Regions from separate parts of the Pantoea stewartii genome, predicted to be linked through region 1. Evidence: riboswitches for the same ligand, from Rfam matches in the RefSeq annotation. Region 1 holds a riboswitch; the other holds the start of a gene.
The links. Region 1 has a riboswitch for thiamine pyrophosphate ahead of thiM (hydroxyethylthiazole kinase). Riboswitches for the same ligand answer to the same signal wherever they lie in the genome.
Positions count from the first base shown of each region.

Region 2: linked by a shared signal. The riboswitch ahead of G5574_RS22305 (FAD-dependent oxidoreductase) and the one ahead of thiM (hydroxyethylthiazole kinase) in region 1 are both predicted to bind thiamine pyrophosphate.

Region 1 is NZ_CP049115.1:1,226,304-1,231,643, reverse strand. Features, by position in the region: gene ahpF (alkyl hydroperoxide reductase subunit F) at 1-1,540, shown strand, start outside; gene G5574_RS05815 (AEC family transporter) at 1,589-2,548, opposite strand; gene G5574_RS05810 (hypothetical protein) at 2,640-2,837, opposite strand; TPP riboswitch at 3,138-3,234, shown strand; gene thiM (hydroxyethylthiazole kinase) at 3,269-4,057, shown strand; gene thiD (bifunctional hydroxymethylpyrimidine kinase/phosphomethylpyrimidine kinase) at 4,054-4,854, shown strand; gene G5574_RS05795 (GntR family transcriptional regulator) at 4,883-5,340, opposite strand, start outside.
Region 2 is NZ_CP049116.1:186,213-191,552, forward strand. Features, by position in the region: gene G5574_RS22280 (ABC transporter permease) at 1-141, shown strand, start outside; gene G5574_RS22285 (ABC transporter ATP-binding protein) at 126-1,538, shown strand; gene G5574_RS22290 (helix-turn-helix domain-containing protein) at 1,551-2,099, opposite strand; gene G5574_RS22295 (AzlC family ABC transporter permease) at 2,202-2,867, shown strand; gene G5574_RS22300 (AzlD domain-containing protein) at 2,864-3,184, shown strand; TPP riboswitch at 3,262-3,381, shown strand; gene G5574_RS22305 (FAD-dependent oxidoreductase) at 3,520-4,464, shown strand; gene thiS (sulfur carrier protein ThiS) at 4,449-4,646, shown strand; gene G5574_RS22315 (thiazole synthase) at 4,649-5,340, shown strand, end outside.

The DNA.
Region 1 (5,340 bases):
CAAAGCTTATCTTGAGAAACTCACCAAGCCTGTGGAGTTGATTGCAACGCTGGATGATGGCGCAAAATCAACCGAGATTCGCAATCTGTTGGTCGATATCGCGAGCCTGTCTGACAAGGTCAGCTTTCGTGAAGAGAACGATCGTCAGGTGCGTAAACCCTCATTTTTAATCACTAACCCTGGTGCGGATCACGGCCCACGTTTTGCGGGTTCGCCGCTGGGTCATGAATTTACCTCACTGGTGCTGGCGCTGTTACAGACCGGTGGGCACCCGTCCAAAGAAGCACAAAATCTGCTTGATCAGATTGCGGCGCTGGATGGGGATTTCCATTTCGAAACCTATTATTCGCTGTCCTGCCACAACTGTCCGGATGTGGTACAGGCTCTGAACCTGATGGCGGTCCTGAACCCACGCATCAGCCACACCGCGATTGACGGTGGCCTGTTCCAGAACGAAATTCAGGAACGGAATGTCATGGGCGTGCCGGCGGTTTTCCTGAACGGCAAAGAGTTTGGTCAGGGCCGCATGAGCCTGGCGGAGATCGTCAGTAAAGTCGACACCAATGCTGACAAGCGCGCAGCAGAAGCGCTGAATAAACGCGAAGCCTATGATGTGCTGATTATTGGCAGCGGTCCCGCTGGCGCAGCGGCCGCCATCTATTCTGCCCGTAAAGGCATCCGCACCGCCCTGATGGGTGAGCGTTTCGGCGGACAGGTACTGGATACCGTTGATATCGAAAACTATATTTCCGTGCAGAAAACGGAAGGGGCCAAACTGGCTGGCGCACTGCGTGCCCACGTTGACGATTACAGTGTTGATGTGATTGACAGTCAGAGCGCGATTAAACTGATTCCGTCTGCGGCGAAAGGCGGCCTGCACGCCATTGAAACGGCGTCAGGTGCCGTACTGAAATCCCGTAGCATCATCCTGGCGACCGGCGCGCGCTGGCGCAACATGGGCGTACCGGGGGAAGAGCAGTACCGTACTAAAGGTGTGACCTATTGCCCGCACTGTGACGGTCCGCTGTTCAAAGGTAAACGCACTGCCGTCATCGGTGGCGGTAACTCCGGCGTGGAAGCGGCTATCGATCTGGCTGGTATCGTTGAACACGTCACATTGCTGGAATTCGCCAGCGAAATGCGTGCAGACAAAGTGCTGCAGGACAAACTGCGCAGCCTGAAAAACGTAGATGTGATCCTGAATGCACAAACCACCGAAGTGAAAGGCGACGGCAGCAAAGTTACCGGCCTGCAATATCTGGATCGCACCAACCAGACAACCCATGAACTGGCGCTGTCAGGCATTTTTGTTCAGATTGGCCTGCTCCCTAACACCACCTGGCTGGAAGGGGCGGTTGAGCGCAACAAGATGGGTGAAATCATCATCGATGCAAAATGCGAAACCAGCCTGAAAGGCGTTTTCGCAGCAGGCGACTGCACCACGGTGCCTTACAAGCAAATCATCATTGCCAGCGGTGAAGGGGCAAAAGCCTCGCTGAGCGCTTTTGATTACCTGATTCGCACCCAACCTGCACACTAAGTTTTTCCGGTGCAAAAGCCAGCCCTGTAACCTGTGTTACAGGGCTTTTTAGTATCCGGCCAGCGTCATTAACATCATCCACAACGGCGTGGTTATCGCGGCAAAAAGGGTGGAAAGCAACATACTGGCGGCCGTGGGGCCGGTAATCACGTTAAATTTCTGCGACATCAGGTAGACATTCACACCGACCGCCATCGACCCCAGCAGCACCACCACTTTACTTTCCAGCGCAGGCAGACCCGTCAGCCAGGCGATTGCCCAGACACACAGCGGCTGCAGAATCAGTTTCAACGCACAAATCGTGTAACTCTCTTTCAGGCCTTCCCGCACCCGGTAGTGCGCCAGGCTCATGCCGAGAGTGACCAACGATAAGGGTGCGGCGATGGACGCCAGCATGCGCAGCGGTTCAGCGGCGATGGCGGGAAGAGGCCGCTGCAACAGGCTCCAGGCGGTGCCTGATAAGATGCCAATAATTAACGGATTCCTGAGCACGCTAATCAAGGTGCGCTTAAAGCCCTGAAGGGAAAAACTGCCCTGTTTCGACCATTCCACCGAGACGGTGAGTAATGTCCAGAGGATCAGACTGTTAAATACCAGCACCAGCGCAACCGATGGCAAGGCACCGGGGCCCAGCAGGACGGTAGCGACCGGAATACCCAGCATAACGTTATTTGAAAAGACACCGCCTAGGGCAAAGACCGAACCGGCCACGCCATCCAGATGAAAAAGACGCGAGGCAAGGATTCGGCCCACGATAAACACCAGCAGACAACTGCCAAAGAATGCCAGAAGCAGGCGCACATCGACTGCGGGACTGTTGTAAAAGTCACTCATGATGCGAAACAGCATGCAGGGCAGGGCAACGTTAAAGACAAACCGGTTCATGCCTTCGCTGATGCTCAGCGGCCATTTGCCCCATTTCGTCAGGCAATAACCCAGGAAAATAAGAATAAACAGCGGGGCTGACAGGTAAATCTGGTGTCCTAATGTATCCAGCAGGAAGGGCATAAGCGTAAGCAGTCCAGTGACTCAGTAAGGGCAAGACTACCAAATTGCGTCGGCCGCGTAACCTGGCAAAACGTGTACCCGACCCGCGAATTTACCCCAGCCAGCGGCGCGCCTGGTCATCACTGATATCGCGATAATACACCCGATGGATAACCGCATCGCAACGCTGACAACGGGCAGAAAGATAAGTGGAATAATAGTGTCGGCCAGAAGGAGAAAGGGCACCCTGACGGGTAATGGTGATGTCAGTCCATCGGTGACGATGAGGGATAAGCGCTAAAAATCGCATCATGCTTCCTGTCAAGTATGAAGTGTTCTGGTAATTTTTAACTACGTGATATGAAGATTTATTGTTGCGATGTTGTAGGCAGGTGTTTGTTATTGCTGGGCATTCTGATAATGGTGAAGGATATAATTTACTTGCGTAAATACCTTTACTGCTCTGACGTGCAAATTTTAAGCCCGCAGCATTAAGCCTTTTTTCGTGCGGTGGGGAGTTGATCGGGATCATGTAAAAGTCTTGCCCGCCAGGTTGAAAAAAGAATAAGCACCTTGCTTAAATTTAGGGGCTTACTTATTCTTCTTTGCGTAACACGACTCGGGGTGCCCTTCTTTGTGAAGGCTGAGAAAAACCCGTATTACCTGATCTGGATAATGCCAGCGTAGGGAAGTCTGATGCCTGACCGCATTCGCCTTCTTGTCCGCCGGTTGGGAGTTCTTATGACACATCAACCGCACCATCTTTCTGATGCGCAATGCGCGCCCCTCCTGCAACAGTTTCGCCGTCAGTCACCGCTCGTGCACTGCATGACCAATGATGTGGTGCAAATGCTCACGGCTAATGTTCTGCTTGCTCTGAACGCGTCACCTGCCATGGTCATCGATCGCGAGGAAGCGCCGCAGTTCAGCGGTATCGCGGATGCACTGTTAATCAATGTCGGCACATTAACGCACGAACGCCAGCAGGCCATGGCCGCGGCAATCGAGGCGGCTAATCTGGCAGGCACGCCCTGGACGCTGGACCCGGTAGCGGTGGGCGCACTGACGTTGCGTACCCGGTTTTGCCAGCAGGTGCTGATGCAGTCGCCTGCCGTGATTCGCGGCAATGCTTCCGAGATTCTGGCGCTGGCCCAGCAGGCTGACGGCGGACGTGGCGTGGACAGCCAGCACGCCGCCGAAAGCGCCTTGCTGGCCGCCCAACAACTGGCGCGTGAGTATCAAACCTGTGTGGTGGTCACTGGCGAGGTGGATTATGCCACCGACGGAATGCGTACCCTGTCGATTGTCGGCGGATCGCCCTTAATGACGCGGGTGGTCGGCACCGGCTGTGCGCTGTCTGCGGTCGTCGCCGCCTTTGCCAGCCTGCCGGGTGACAGACTGGTCAATATCGCCAGCGCCTGTCGGGTGATGGCACTGGCCGGAGAGAAAGCCGCACAGGCATCAACCGGGCCGGGCAGCTTTGCACCAGCGTTTCTGGACGCGCTCTGGACACTGGAGGCCGCCCTGTGAAACGCATCAATGCTTTAACGATTGCCGGTACCGATCCCAGCGGCGGTGCCGGGATTCAGGCCGACCTGAAAACCTTCTCCGCACTGGGCGCTTACGGCACCAGCGTGATTACGGCCCTGGTGGCGCAAAATACCTGTGGCGTACAGTCGGTGTACCGTATTGATCCTGATTTTGTCAGCGCACAGCTGGATTCCGTTCTTGATGACGTGCGCATCGACAGTGCAAAAATTGGCATGCTGTCCGATGCGGCGATCGTGGAGCGGGTGGCGGTTGGCTTGCAGCGCCGGGCAATCCCGTTCGTGGTGCTGGACACGGTGATGGTGGCCAAGAGCGGCGATGCCTTACTGAGTCCTGATGCCATTGCCTGTGTCCGCGAGCGCCTGTTGCCACAGGTGTCACTGATCACACCTAATCTGCCCGAAGCCGCCGCGCTGCTCGAATGCCGTATGGCCAGCAATGAGAACGAGATGCTGACGCAGGGCGATGCCCTTCTGGCGCTGGGTTGTCAGGCCGTGCTGATGAAGGGCGGACATCTGGATCATGGCGAAAGTCCTGACTGGCTGATCACGCCAGCGGGGCGGCAACGGTTCAGCACGCCTCGGGTGAAAACGCGCCATACGCACGGTACCGGTTGTACGCTGTCTGCTGCGCTGGCGGCCCTGCGTCCACGGCACAGTGACTGGGCGGAGACGGTTAATGAAGCCAAAACCTGGCTACAACAGGCCCTGCTGACAGCCGATTCGCTGGAGGTGGGCCACGGGACTGGACCTGTGCATCATTTTCATCAGTGGTGGTAACGGCTTCGCTCAGCGATTGTACGGCGCGCTACTCAGCCTCGAACCAGTCACGGTTTTGCCTGATCACGGGCGCGAGCGAAAACATCATTGCCTGCAGATGGTGACGCAGGGCGGTTTCTGCCTGGTCCGCATCGCGCGCTTTCAGGGCGGCAAAAACGGCTTCATGTTGTTCGATCAGCGTTTCAGCGGGCGCGACCTGATTCAGGGTGAGATAGCGCACCCGGTCCATCGTCGCCTTGATGTTTTCAATGGTTTCCCATGCCAGCATACAGTCGATGCTCTCGGCAATCAGACGATGGAATTCATCGTCCAGGCTGAGAAACATCTGGCTGTCGCCCCGGGCGGCAGTGATGCGCTGGAGCTGCAGATTATGCTCCAGCGCCATCAGTCCGCGCTGGCTTGTTTCCCGCGCTGCGCGGCGTATCACGGCCAGTTCTACCGCTTCCCGGATAAAGCGTCCATCTTCGACCTGCTTCGCTGAAATCT
Region 2 (5,340 bases), on a different replicon from region 1:
CTGGGCCTGATGATGACGGAGCTGTTCCCCTATGCCTGGGAAGCGCCCTGGCTATTACTGCAGCCTGTGGTTGTGCTGTTTATCCTGCTGGTGGGGCTGAATTTGTTGGTCAACAAGGAGCGCAAATGGCAAGCATCGTAATCAAACAGGTTGCCGTCTTCGCGGATACCTGCATTGTTGAGCCTGTAAGTCTGATCATCCATCCCGGCAGGCCCGTCACCTTCATTGGTGAGACAGGATCGGGAAAAAGTTTGTTTGCGCAGGCCATTTTCGGCGCCTTACCCGACGGAGTGCGCGCTGAAGGAACGGTAGTCATTGACGGGCAGCAATATAATCTGCAAACCGATCTGACAGCACTCCGCGCGCTGTGGGGACACCGTATTGCCGCTCTACCTCAGGAGCCCTTACTGGCGCTTGATCCGACGATGCGTGTGAAAAGCCAGACAGAAGAGGGTTATCGGTACATACGGGGGTTCACGCGTCAGGGCGCGCAGCAGGCGGCAGGTTTGGCGCTGGACTCGCTGGGGCTGGCCCACGCGGCAGAGCGTTTCCCCTGGCAGCTTTCCGGTGGAATGGCCCAACGGGTGTGCTTTGCCGCTGCGCGGGCGGGCGGTGCCACTCTGCTTATCGCGGATGAACCGACGAAAGGACTGGATGTGGCGCGACGGGACGAAATTGGTGACATGCTCAACCTGGCCGTAGCCCGCGGCGAAGCCTTGCTGACCATCACCCATGATATCGCGCTGGCCAGGCAGTTAGGCGGTGACATTGTCGTGATGCATAAGGGAAAGGTGATTGAGCAGGGCAATGCCACGCAAGTCCTGAATGCGCCGCAGAAGGCTTATACGAAACAGTTGCTGGCCGCCGAACCCCATGCCTGGCCACCGGCCACGTTGTTGCCCTGTGATGACACCCTCGTATTACGGGCCGAAGGGCTTACTCTGAAACGCGCCGGGAAAACGTTGTTCCGCAATGTAAATTTATGCTTTCGCGCCGGTGAAATCGTTGGGCTTTATGGTGAGAGCGGCAGTGGCAAAAGCAGCCTGGGAGATACGCTATCGGGCTTGATTAAGCCCGATAAGGGAACGATAACCCGACCGGGCAGGTTTCATCCGTTGCGTTATCAAAAACTGTACCAGGATCCTTCTGCGGTTTTTCCACCGGATATCACTATGGCCCAGATCATCGACGATCTGCTGCAGCGCCACACAATCCCGGTGAGGCGACGTGATGAGCGGATGCGGCAATTGGGGCTCGGACAGGCGTTGTTACACCGTCCGGCTTCAGGATTGTCAGGCGGTGAACTTCAGCGGTTTTCGCTGCTTCGGGCGATGTTGCTGAATCCCGTGTTCCTGTTTGCCGATGAACCCACGTCGCGTCTCGATCCTGTGGTTCAGCAACAGACGCTGGCCTTACTGACTGATCTGGCCATGCAGCAACGCTGCGCCATTCTGCTGGTCAGTCATGATCTCACGCTACTTGAGAGGAGTGCACATCGGGTCATTTCCCTTGATGCGATTAGCCTGCCTGATGACTGAGGCAGAGCACCCTCAGATGTGCTCCATGACCAGCACGGCCAGCGTATCCGGCTCCAGCGCACGAAAAATATGTTCAGTGTCGCCGGGATAGCTGATGTAGTCGCCCGGTGCCAGTTCGACGGGCGAGTCTGTGGGCCCGACCAGCGCGCGTCCCTGAGTCAAGATGAGATGCTCAATGGTGTTCGGCGAATGCGGTTGCGAGCGGCGCTCGCTGCCGGGCTGGATGTTTAGCAGATAGATATCCCGTCGCGCGCCGGGCGGACAGGTTGCCAGCAGGACGGCTTTATAATCCGCCTGCTCGGCGGCAACGGCAGGGCCTTCACCGCGACGAATAACCTGCAGGCGGTTCGCTTCCGGCTCCATCAGGCGGGCAAACGGAATATTCAGGGCAACGCAAAGTGACCACAACGTCTCAATGCCAGGATTACCGTTCCCCGCCTCAAGTTGAGAGAGGGTCGATTTTGCTATGCCGGCCCGACGCGCGACTTCTGCAAGTGTCAGTCCTGCCCGCTGGCGCTCTCTGACTAAACTGCTGGCGATAATATCAATGGGTGTACTCATCCTGCATCCTGTTAGTTATAGCGAACATATCGTTCATCTTGTAATGCTGCTGCGGTCCGTTCATTATAATGGGTATATCGTTCGTTATGGGATCTAATCGTGATGCTGGATAAAAAAGAGACGCTGGACAAGGGCGTGATAAAAGCCATTTTCCTTGTCTGTCTTGCCGATGGCATTGTTGGCCTGTCATATGGTTCGCTCGCTCTTGCAGAGGGTTTTCCGTTTTGGGTGCCGCTGGCGTTATCGACGCTGGTGCTGGCGGGGGCGTCGGAGTTCCTGTTTATCGGTATCGTGGCGGGCGGTGGCAGTCCTCTCACGGCGGCAGCGGCGGGGCTGTTGGTCAATGCGCGTCATCTTCCTTTTGGTATCACTGTCAAGGATTTGGTCGGTCAGGGCAGACGGGGTCTGCTAGGATGCCACATCATGAATGATGAAAGTGTCGTGTTTGGCATTTCCCAGCCTACGCTGGCGCAACGTCGCCAGGCATTCTGGATATGCGGCATCAGTATTGGCGTAATCTGGCCTGTGACCGTAATGGCTGGCGCGGCGATAGGGCAGTTTATTCCGAATGTGTCTGCTATCGGCCTGGATGCGGTCTTTCCCGCGATCCTGATTGCGCTAATCTTTCCTGCCTTACGCAAAGCGCGCACCCGCATTCCTGCTATGACTGGTGCGTTTTTGTCGCTGGTGGTCACGCCTTTCGTACCTGCCGGTATGCCCGTATTGTTTTCCTTGCTTGGCCTCTTTACATGGAGATCGCGCAAATGAATCACGCCATGATTATTGCAGGTATTGCGTTGCTGGCTGCTGGCACCTACGCCATCCGTTTCGCGGGTGTTAAACTCGGCAATCGTCTGCCCGTCAGTGAACGAACCCAAAATATGTTATCCGATGCTGCCACTGTACTGCTGCTTGCGGTTGCGGCAACCACCACGCTGTTTGAAGGCCAGCATTTTGCAGGGATGGCCAGAGTGCTGGGCGTCGGGTTTGCCCTGTTCCTTGCCTGGCGTAGAGCTCCGCTGATTTTCATTATTCTGGGCGCGGCCTGCATGACGGCGTTGTTGCGCTATATGGGTGTACCCTGAATGCGCTATTTATCTTGCCGGACCCGGCGATAAATTGCGTGTCAGCCTTGACGAACAGCGTCGCTTAAAATACAACTAGAACCCGTCAGGGGAGTCTCGCCAGAGAGACTGAGAGGCTAATAGCGCCATGCGCGGCTTAGCGACCCTTAGAACCTGACCCAGTTGATACTGGCGTAGGAAGACGGGCATCTGCGCATCGCGTAGATGCTTGCCGCAGAGCCTGTTTCTGTCAGGCTTGTGCTTTTTCCCTTCTTGTATCGCGGGTCTCTGAGAGCTAACAGAGAGGCCAATGTGACTATCCTTATTCCGTTTTTACCCCATCAGGATGGCGGACAATGAGCCGCTGGTCAGTGCTGGGCAGCGGTGTATCCGGACTCTGTATCGCGACGTTACTGGCCGAACACGGCGAAAAGGTTGAAGTCATTACGCAACCGAATTGTCAGGCGGCGTCCTACTGGGCTGGCGGCATGCTGGCACCCTGGTGTGAGGCAGAAAGTGCGCCTCAGCAGGTCGTTGAATGGGGACAGCACGCTGCAGCGTGGTGGGCAGCCCGCGTAAGTGGCGTTGAACAGCAGGGCACACTCGTACTCACGCCACCGCGTGACAGCGCCGAACTTACCCGGTTTGCCAGCATGACCCTAGCGCATCAGTGGGTTGCGCCAGGTGACATCGAACCCGCGCTGGAAAACCGCTTCGCCCGGGGATTATTTTTCCCGGCTGAAGCGCATCTCGATCCGCGTCAGGCAATGCAACAGTTACGTGCACGTCTGGTCAGCGCGGGCGTCAGTATTCACGCTGGCAATCCCAGCGGACGCATTATTGATTGCCGCGGTATTCATGCGCGTGAGGCACAGCCAGCCTTGCGTGCGGTGCGGGGCGAAATGCTAATCCTGCAAACGGATGAGATCACGTTTTCCCGACCTTTACGCCTGCTGCATCCCCGTTTTCCTTGCTATCTGGTTCCCCGGGCGCAGGGGCACTTTATGCTCGGGGCCACCATGGTTGAGAGTCAGGATACCAGCCCCATCAGCGCGCGCGCCATGATGGAGCTGCTGAGCGCTGCTTACAGCATTCATCCTGCGCTTGCCGAAGCGCGCATTATCGAAAGCGGGACGGGGTTACGTCCTGCTTATCACGACAACCTGCCCGACGTGCGTTATGAAAACGGTGTCTTTTCCATTAACGGCATGTATCGCCATGGCTTTTTGCTGGCACCGGTTATGGCCGAAAAGCTCATGCATCAACTTGCAACAGAGAGACTACTATGCGAATCGAACTAAATGGTCGTGCTATCGAGACGAAAGCCGGGACGCTTGCGGAGTTGTTAGAAGAGCAGGGCATTGACGCTGGCTGTGTGGCCAGTGCCCTCGATGGAACCTTTGTTCCCAGAGAGCGCTATGCCTCACAGTTGCTTGAGGCCAACTGCCGTCTGGAAGTGCTGTCGCCAATGCAGGGAGGTTGATCATGTTTTACGACTACAAGGGCGACTCCCGTTTTTTACTGGGTACGGCCGGTTATCCCTCACCGGATATTCTTCAGCAGGCTGTTGTGGCCTCCGGTGCGGATATCATCACGGTCAGTCTGCGTCGGGAAGGAAGTCAGGGTGGGGCCTTTCGCGATTTACTGAAAACGCTGAATAAGCGCGTGTTACCCAATACGGCGGGTTGCCATACCGTCAGGGAAGCCGTCACGACGGCGCATATGGCGCGCGAACTGTTTGCCACGCCGTGGATCAAACTGGAAGTGATCGGGCACGCGGATACCCTGCAACCGGATCCTTTCGCCCTGGTGGAGGCCGCCCGTATTTTATGTGCCGAAGGTTTTTATGTTTTTCCTTACACCACAGAAGATCTGATTGTGGGCGAAAAACTGCTGGAAGCGGGCTGTCAGGTGCTGATGCCCTGGGGCGCGCCCATTGGCTCGGGGCAGGGGCTACGCAATATTGACGGTTTACGCACCATGCGTGCCTGGTTTAAAGACGTTCCGCTGATCATTGACGCGGGGATCGGTGCTCCCAGCCAGGCGGCGCAGGCGATGGAGCTGGGCTTTGATGCCGTGTTGCTGAATACCGCCGTCGCGAAATCCCACGATCCGGTACGCATGGCGGGAGCGTTTGCCAGTGCCATTCAGTCAGGACATCAGGCGCGGTTGGCCGG